3 regions of the Staphylococcus sp. SUC_1.2 genome follow, and region 2 is predicted to be linked to each of the others. Evidence: riboswitches for the same ligand, from Rfam matches in the RefSeq annotation. Region 2 holds a riboswitch; each other region holds the start of a gene.
What was found. Region 2 has a riboswitch for thiamine pyrophosphate ahead of NR218_RS06630 (ECF transporter S component). Riboswitches for the same ligand answer to the same signal wherever they lie in the genome.
Positions count from the first base shown of each region.

Region 1 (3,220 bases), on a different contig from region 2:
TATGACTAAAGATGCAAAAATTTATGATAATGAGGAGGTGAAAATCGCAACGTTTAGTGTGGCTACTGAACGCAATTATAAAGATGAAAATGATGAAATAGCGTGTGATTATATATTTTGTAAAGCATTTGGTAAGATGGCTAGCAACATTGAAAAATATACTTCTCAAGGATCTTTAGTAGGTATTACTGGCCAAATGCGTTCTCGTAAATATGAAAAGGAAAAACAAACTCACTTTGTCACAGAATTATATGTTGAAACAATTAAATTTATGTCCCCTAAATTAAATAATGAAAAACTCTCAGATAGCTCACTAAATACAGACACTTATTCATTTGATAATCTCGAATTAATGAATATAAAATAAAACTCTCTATTTTTAATACTCCAAACCTTTCCAATTAATATAAAATAAGTCTTTCAATTATACTCAAATATACTCAAGAGGTCGGTATAAATATTCCGACCTCTTTAACTATGTATAAGACATTAGATACAACTCATTCATTGAATGATAAAAAAGACAGTGTATTTTTCTGAAATATTACAAAGTAATTACAGTTGGTTCTTTTATTATATATCTAATAAACACTGCCATTAAAGTGTTTATAGTATATATATAAGAAAAATTATTTACAAATCTATGTAATTTTAATGTAAAATAAGTATATTTTTTTTATTTCACTGTAACCTGCTAAGCTTTTTTAGATGTTAGAGTAGTATCCGTAAAATATTTAAGAAAACAAATGACTTAGGAGGATTATACTATTATGAAAAAGACAATTATTGCATCTTCATTAGCAGTAGGCTTAGGATTAGTAGCAGGAAACGTAAGTCATGCTGATGCAAGTGAAAATCAAATTAATAAAGAAAAATTAGCTCAATTAGCGGAATCTAACGATCAATCATTAAATCAACATCCTATTCAAGAAGGAGCTTATAATTACCAATTTAATTTAAATGGTAAAACTTATCATTTTTGGTCAGATGGAACATATTTTAAATGGGAATATTATCCATCAAACGGTTCAACTGTAAATAGTGCTAATCAAAATGTAGCTTCAACTCAATCAGCACAAAATGTATCTTTCCAAAATAATAATTATAATCATATAAATCAATCAGCTTCAACTTCAAATGTAAGTCAACACTATGCAAATGAAGCTCAAACACAACAAGCACCAAAAACAACACAAACTAAACAAGCAACTCAAACACAACAAGCACCTGCTAATGCAACTACAAATCAACCTAAACAATCAACAAGTGGTTCATCTGTAAATGTAAATAGTCATTTACAACAAATCGCTCAACGCGAATCAGGTGGAGATATTCATGCCATCAACCCTTCTTCTGGTGCAGCAGGTAAATATCAATTCTTACAATCTACTTGGGATTCAGTAGCACCAGCACAATATAAAGGTGTATCACCAGCACAAGCACCTGAAAGTGTTCAAGATGCTGCGGCAGTAAAACTTTATAATACTGCAGGTCCATCTCAATGGGTTACAGCGTAAAACTTAATAAATAATTTACTAGTGCCTGAGACAATATGAGTTGTCTTAGGCATTTTTATATATATTGATAGTAATGACTGAATTTAGAAAGATTTCTGTACTATTCTTTATTTATTATATTTATAATAATAGTTGTATGAATTAAACTTATTTCAATGAATATCTTTTTTATTTGAATTATAACAATGGTTTTGTTATGGTTAAATTAAACTAAAGACTACTAGGGGAGCCATGGAACATGGCTGAGATGAAGCATTCAGACCCTTATAACCTGATTTGGTTAATGCCAACGTAGGAAAGTAGTAATACATATTCATTCATTCTATTTTTTTGAATATTGACTACATTTCTACGTTGAAATGTAGTTTTTTTATTTAAGGAGGAATAGTTAATGAGTTTTTCAGATGAATTAAAGCAAGCGTCAAAGCCAATTATTGAAGAGATTTATAATGATGGTTTTATTCAAGATTTATTAAAGGGAAAATTATCAAAACAAGCAGTACGCCAATACTTACGTGCTGATGCTTCTTATTTAAAAGAATTTACTAATTTATATGCTTTACTTATTCCTAAAGCACCTACTATGAAAGAAGTGAAATTCTTAGTAGAGCAAATTGAATTTATGTTAGACGGCGAAGTAGAAGCCCATGAAATTTTAGCGGACTATATTAATGAACCTTATGAAGAAATTGTAAAAGAAAAAGTGTGGCCACCTAGTGGAGATCATTACATTAAACATATGTATTATCATGCTTATACACACGAAAATGCTGCATACACTATAGCTGCAATGGCACCATGTCCTTACGTATATGAAGTGGTTGCTAAATGGGGATTAGAAGATTCAAATCTTAATAGAGATGCACTTACTGCTAAGTGGTTTGATTTTTATAGCACTGAAATGGCACCTTTAATTGAAGTATTTGACCGTTTGTTAAATGAACTTACAGAACATTGTACCGAACAGGAAAAAAGAGAAATTAAAGAAGCATTTTTACAAAGTACTGTACATGAACGTCACTTCTTTAATATGGCATACATTGATGAAGAATGGGATTTTGGAGGAGCAAATCATGAATAAACCTAAGATTGCGTTAACAATTGCTGGTACTGACCCTTCTGGTGGCGCAGGAGTTATGGCAGATTTAAAATCATTCCATGCTTGTGGCGTATATGGAATGGCTGCTATTACAAGTATTGTGGCTCAAAATACTAAAGGAGTTCAACATATCCATAATCTAGAAACTAGTTGGGTTAAAGAACAATTAGATAGCGTATTTGATGATGAATTACCTCACGCAATTAAGACTGGAATGATTGCTACACATGAAACGATGGAACTGATTCAAACGTATTTAAAAAATCATAGCAATATTCCCTATGTTATCGATCCAGTTATGCTAGCAAAAAGTGGTGATTCCTTAATGGATGATGAAACAAAAAAACATCTTCAGAAAACGCTCTTACCATTAGCGGATGTCGTTACTCCTAACATTCCAGAAGCTGAAGAAATTACTGGCTTGAAAATTGATACTGAAGATAATATTCGTAAAGCAGGTCATATATTTATAAATGAAATAGGAAGTAAAGGTGTAGTAATTAAAGGCGGTCATTCTGCTGATTTAAATAATGCTAAAGACTTTTTATTTACTAAAGATGATGTCTATACTTTTGAAGAGAAGCGATTTAATACGCCACATACT
Region 1 covers NZ_JANJPM010000012.1:11,668-14,887, reverse strand. The annotation lists gene NR218_RS05645 (single-stranded DNA-binding protein) at 1-367, shown strand, start outside; gene NR218_RS05640 (transglycosylase family protein) at 771-1,517, shown strand; TPP riboswitch at 1,730-1,832, shown strand; gene tenA (thiaminase II) at 1,909-2,598, shown strand; gene thiD (bifunctional hydroxymethylpyrimidine kinase/phosphomethylpyrimidine kinase) at 2,591-3,220, shown strand, end outside.
Region 1: another riboswitch for thiamine pyrophosphate. It lies ahead of tenA (thiaminase II); the one in region 2 lies ahead of NR218_RS06630 (ECF transporter S component).

Region 2 (3,220 bases):
TCAGTAATCGCTTCTCATAAAACATTGTACCGTTGTATTTCACTAATTGCATCATAGATTCGAGTAAAGTAGTTTTACCAGCTCCATTTTTTCCAGTAATTGTAATCCATTCTCCAGGATGAATATTTAGTTCTGAAACTTCAAATAGTGTATTTTTACTACGAATTATTTGTCCGTTTTGAAATTTAAAAAGTGTATTGGAATATTGGGGAGTTAAATCTTTTCGAATAGGTGCATAATCCCAAGCATGAGGATGCCATACGCCAAATTCAGTGAGTAACGATTCACAATGTTTGAGTATGTATTCAGGTGTATTATCAGCTATAATTTCTCCATCATAGTTCATTAATATGACTCGATCTACATGATGCCAAATATGTTCCACTTTATGTTCTACAATTAATACCGTTTGATCAGTCCATAAGTGAATTAATCGTTGCCATAAGTCAGCAGTTGCTTGTACATCTAACATAGCTGTAGGTTCATCTAAAAAGAGTGTATCAGCTTTCTGTAAAATCGTTTCAACGATAGCAAGCTTTTGTTTCATACCACCACTTAAATTATTTACGAAAGTTGAATTATCCACATCTAAATCTACAGACGCAAGTGCTTTTTTAATTTGTTCATCCATGTCTTCTCTTGGCACTTTTTGATTTTCTAAGACGAAAGCTAATTCTTCGTAAACTTTTGGCATACAAAATTGTGTATCTGGGTCTTGAAAAATAACCCCCGAATTAGGATCAATGTCTAGTTCATCATATTTCATCGGTAATTCTATAAGATTAGGAACAATGCCACTAAGGACATTAAGCAATGTGCTTTTACCAGATCCTGAAGGACCTAGTAAAAGCACTTTTTCTTTATCTTTAATTTCTATATTTAGATTATCGAAAATTTTTCGATCACCATTTGGATATTTTAGACGTAAATTTTTGACTTTTAACACAATCATTTCCCCTTATAAGTTGTCGTAATCTTTTTGAGAGGCAGGACGGAATAATTTAGTTACTCCAGTTTGATCTAAGGCTTTTACAATTAAATAAGAGAGTATACCAGACAGTACAATACCACTAATAGCACGGAAAATGATGAAAAGTAGTAAGTTCCAACCCGCAACTTCGTTTAGATAGCCGTAAAAATAATCTACAGGGAAAGATACTAATGCTGTTACTAAACCAGCTAACATTGCTACCATTAAAGAACGTGATTTGTATTTAAAGATAGCAAACACAACTTCACATGCTAGACCTTGTAAAATGGCATATACTATAGTAGGAATATCAAATTTCCCCATAACAATAGTTTCACCTGCACCAGCAGCAAATTCAGCAATTAATGCAATACCTGGTTTAGGAATAATTAAGTAAGCCACAATAGCAGCCATAAACCAAATACCGTATGTAAGTTGCTCTAGATGTATACCAGCTACTTGAGCTAAATTATATGGCAACCACCATAAGTTATAAATGATTGCAAAAATAACAGCAATCAGCACCGTAACTAGAATTTCTGAAAGTTTTAAACCTTTAGACATAAAATAGTTCCTCCTAAAAAAACGCACAACCCTTCGTAGAAAAGTTGTGCGTAAATTTAAATAAAAATGCTATTGATTATTAAAAACATGATTTATTTAAGTTAACACTTTCCTACGCTAGTTTTTAACTAGATCAGGTTCAAAGGGTTTGAGGTTAAGCCTCATCTCAGTGCTATACACCCCTAGTGCATTTATATTTTATTTATTTTAAATGTATGACTTTTAATAGTAGATGTCAAGATGCTTTTAATCTATATTTAATTAAAAATAAATTATAATTAAACAGTTTACATATTTAACAATTAAAATGTAATTAGTTCTAAAAATAATGAAAGAAAGTAGGATAGATTTATTTCCAACTCAGCCATCGATAGCCAATATATTAAAAATACCTGAGACAGCTTGTATGTCTCAGGCTTATTCATTAAATATTCTTAATGATGACATAAATAAGAAAATTAGTCTAATGTATTTTGAACATCTTGTTTAGTTTGTTCAATATCATCAGTTTTTTCTTCTTTTTGTTCTTTTAATTTTTCTTCATATTCTTTTGCTTTTTTTGCATCTTCATGTGTCATAGGACAACTCTCCTTTTTCATAGATTACTTTACAAAATTAATATACCCAATTAATAAAAGAATAAACTTCATCTCAGTCTAGAGAAGTATTTTATTTTTTATTAAAGACAAGAATAGAAAGTTCATATATAATTAATTTTGAGGTGAACTGTATGTCTTTTCTTAAGAAACACGCCGAGATTATCTATAGTTACTTGATCGGTATCGTTTCACTCTTCACAGGTCTCATTATCTTAATCAATTTGCCTTTAATCCATAAACTAAAAGATAAAGATAAAATTGATTTAAAAATACATAATATATGGGACTTTCTTAATGCATTTTTTAGTGAAATAATTAGAGTGATGAGTAGATTCATAGGCAACTTTCCAGTTGTAAGTGCAGTCATAATTATTCTATTTGGTATTCTAGTCATATTGATTGGATATACGTTATTTAGAACAACCAAATACGATTACGACATCTCAATTTTCTTTTTAGTTATTGGTATTTTATACTTCCTCATTACAATTACATTGATGACTCAAGTATATGGTTTTTGGGCAATTATATTCATTATTCCATTTGTGATTCATACAGGATATATTGTTTATAAAGATGAATTGTATCAAGAAAATAGAAAAGTTCATTATTTATGGATTATTATTTCATATGGAATAAGTTACTTGATTACTCAACTGTCATTGTATGGCAAAATCGATGCAAATGAGATTGAGCCTATTGATATTTTAAGTGTAAATACATTCTTCATCATTATGTGGTTATTAGCTCAAGCGGCAATTTGGAATTTCTTATTCTTACGCCGTGCGTTACCTTTAACAAAAGAAGAATTAGGGGAAGAAGAGCCTGAATTATCAAGAACTCAAAAAGGAAACGTTTCGACTCAATCAAAAGTTCATTTTAAACAACTTCAAGATAAAACATCAGAATATGCACGTAAGACAAGAAGAAGTGTAGATTTAGATAAAATTAGATCTAAACGCGATAAATTTAAAAGTAAATTTAAAAATATCGTAGATATAGAAGAAGATGATATTCCTAAGTGGATGAGACGTCCTAAATGGATTAAACCAGCATATGTGGAAATTTTCTGTGGTTTTATCTTATT
Region 2 covers NZ_JANJPM010000015.1:15,493-18,712, reverse strand. The annotation lists gene NR218_RS06635 (ABC transporter ATP-binding protein) at 1-946, opposite strand, end outside; gene NR218_RS06630 (ECF transporter S component) at 959-1,534, opposite strand; TPP riboswitch at 1,627-1,728, opposite strand; gene graF (glycopeptide resistance-associated protein GraF) at 1,993-2,112, opposite strand; gene auxA (lipoteichoic acid stability factor AuxA) at 2,265-3,220, shown strand, end outside.

Region 3 (3,220 bases), on a different contig from region 2:
AATTGAGTTGTGTCTTCTGCAAAGTTCTTAAAATTATTCGGTGCATTATAAAAATTTTGAGAATCTCTTAATAAATCTTCTATAAAATTTCTTGTACTTATTTCTGAATTATCTATAGTAAACAAAAATTGATAATTACTGATGTTATTATTTCTCTTAATTTGGCACACTTCTTCATATTTTAAATTTTTTACATATGGAAAGGCTAATCCTTTATAAATATAATTACGTCCTTGATTTCCAATTTTTTCAAAATAAAAAACTGGAAATGGGTTTATATCTTCTTCTAATTTCCCATATACTAAATCAAATAAATATTTAAGATTTTTATTTCCTCTTTTTTTAGTATCAATAGCATCCTTATTAGAATCTTTTTGATCTCCATAATAAGTAAGTATTGAAGTATCATCATTATAATTATTTGGATATATATCCGAATTACTACTATTAGAAATAATCACAATATAAGCAATATTTCCGTCTTTAGAAATTTTAGTTCGAATTCCCCCAGCATTTCCAACATTAAATAATTTTTTAAAAGGGTCATCTCCAACATTACCTTTAATTCCACCTTTATATACACCATTTGGTACTAAAGGCGCATTCTCTAATTCTGAAAACTCAAAAATTCCATTTTCTATTAATAAATAGCTCCCCTAAATTATAGAAAATTAAATTTTCTAGTTGCTCTAATTCTAAGGAAGCTATTAATTTTCTCAAATCCATTTAAATTTTTAATTATTAGTTATTATTTTGTTTCTGCTACATTAATGACAGGTTCTTCAGCGACATATTTTCCAATATTTTCACTAAATGCTTTGAAATGATCTGAATGGTTATGTGCTTGAACCGCTTCTTGATCTTTATAATTTTCAACAACAACGAATGTGTTGCGTTCTGCTACATCTTCATAATGTGAATAAAATGTATTTCCTGGTTCTTGACGTGAACTTTGAACTAATTTATTCATTAAATCTAAATAGTCATTACGCACATCTTCTTTGATTTTAAGCTTTGCATTAATAATAATCATATAATCACCTTCCAAATATAATTATAACGTTTTACCCGTCTGTTATAAAAAGAAAACGATAGTAAGAAGAGGGGTAGCATGTATTTTCAATTCAATGTTATGTAAAACGTGGTTTCTTGATTAAAAAGTATATTACTATAAATCTAATTTATTTTTGTATTTGAACTCTATTAAAAAAGGTTGTAGAATAAAAATAAAGCAAAAATGCTGATGTTTATTTTAAACACAACTGAATAAACGATCCACTGGAAGTGCCTTTGTTTAAGGCTGAGAGTAAAGAACGAACTTTATAATTCCTGGAACCTGATCCAGTTTGTACTGGCGTAGGAAAGTGGCGACTAGAATATCGTAAAGTTAAGCAAAACGCTATTTCCCTACTGCAGGGAAATAGCGTTTTTTGTTTACTAAGGAGTGGTGTTCATTTTTATAGCGATAACGAAATATAAAGATTTAACCAATGATGATTTACAACATTTTCTTGATATCTCGGATGGAATAGATGGGTTATTGTTTCGTACTCCCATGTCTTCAAGTGACTTGTCTTCATTTTTAAAATCACTTATAGAAAAAGGATTTCCTAAATCAAAAATCATTATTCATAGTGATGTACATTTACTTGAACAACTTCACCTCTCTCATATTCATTTTCGAGAAATGGATGAAGATGCATTTAGCTATAAATCCATACATCCAGAGATTGAAGTGAGTATGTCTACACATTCAATTGAATCTGTTAAAGCAGCTTATGAACACGATCTTGATTATGTTTTTTTTGGACACATTTTTAAGACACCTTCAAAACCTAATCAATTGCCTCGATCAAAAGCAGAGATTCAACGTGTGTTAGAGATTCCTATTCCAATTTATGCCATTGGAGGTATCACTGAAAAAACGATTCCTCAATTACCTCGTGGTTTTAAAGGAATTTGTGCGATTTCTTTTTTTATGAACGCATCTTTACAACAAATTGAACTGTTGCGAAAGGAGTGGTTGAAAGATGCATGATGTTTTAATCATAGGTTCGGGCGTGATTGGCATGTCTATTGCGCGACAATTAAGCCAATCTCACCTTGACATTGCACTTATCGATCGTGACGTGCCAGGTAAACACGCATCATATAAAGCAGGTGGTATGTTAGGTGCTCAAAATGAATTTACTAAAGATACTGATTTATTTAGACTTGCTCTTGAATCACGAAGTCTCTTTCCACAATTATGTCAAGATTTAGAAGATGAGACAGGTATTGATATTCAGTTTCAAAATTCAGGATTAATTAAAGTGGCTAATCGTCCTGAAGATGTTGAAAGTTTAGAAAAACAGTATCAATTTTTAAGCGGTTTAGATTCTAGCGTCATTGTTCTTTCAGATGAGGAACTTACTGATTTAACGAATGGTACAGTAACATCAAGTGAAATGGCTATTTACATTCCACAAGATGGACAAATTAATGCCAATCACTACACTAAAGCTTTATTTACATCTTTAAAGCAACGTCAAATTAAGCGATATTTTAATACAGAGGTACAATCTGTTCATCGCCAAAATGGGTACTACGATGTTGAAACGTCACAAGGCACATTACAAGCTAAGAAAGTCATTGTGGCAGCGGGCGCATGGACATCTAAATTATTAAATCAATACTCATTACCTAGAGATGTAGTCGGTGTAAAAGGTGAAGTCTTACTGATTGAAAATGATCATTTGGATTTAAAAGAAACCGTATTTATGACCAATGGCTGTTACATCGTACCAAAATATCCAAATCGTTTCTTAATTGGTGCCACAAGCGAGTTTGATAACTATTCAGTTGGTAATACAGACGATGGTATCTCTTGGTTACACCACTTTGCAAATGAACGTATACCAGAACTCGCACACGGCAAAGTCATTAAACAATGGTCTGGTGTCCGTCCATATACTGAAGGAGAAATACCGATAATGGACCGTATTGATGAAGATTTATATGTGATTTCTGGTCATTATCGTAACGGTATTTTACTTTCGCCTATTATTGGTCGTGATATCGCCAATTGGATACTCACCGGTGTTAAACCGCGTCGATATGAATCATTTAGTGCTTCAAGGAGGTTAAATCATGAAGTGTATCATTAATGGGGACACATTCAATTTTGATTCAGAACAATCTATTACATCTGTACTTGAATCTCTTGAATTAGATCCTAAAC
Region 3 covers NZ_JANJPM010000002.1:114,012-117,231, forward strand. The annotation lists gene NR218_RS01525 (HNH endonuclease) at 1-641, opposite strand, end outside; gene NR218_RS01530 (putative quinol monooxygenase) at 749-1,033, opposite strand; TPP riboswitch at 1,271-1,380, shown strand; gene NR218_RS01535 (thiamine phosphate synthase) at 1,448-2,038, shown strand; gene thiO (glycine oxidase ThiO) at 2,031-3,146, shown strand; gene thiS (sulfur carrier protein ThiS) at 3,130-3,220, shown strand, end outside.
Region 3: another riboswitch for thiamine pyrophosphate. It lies ahead of NR218_RS01535 (thiamine phosphate synthase); the one in region 2 lies ahead of NR218_RS06630 (ECF transporter S component).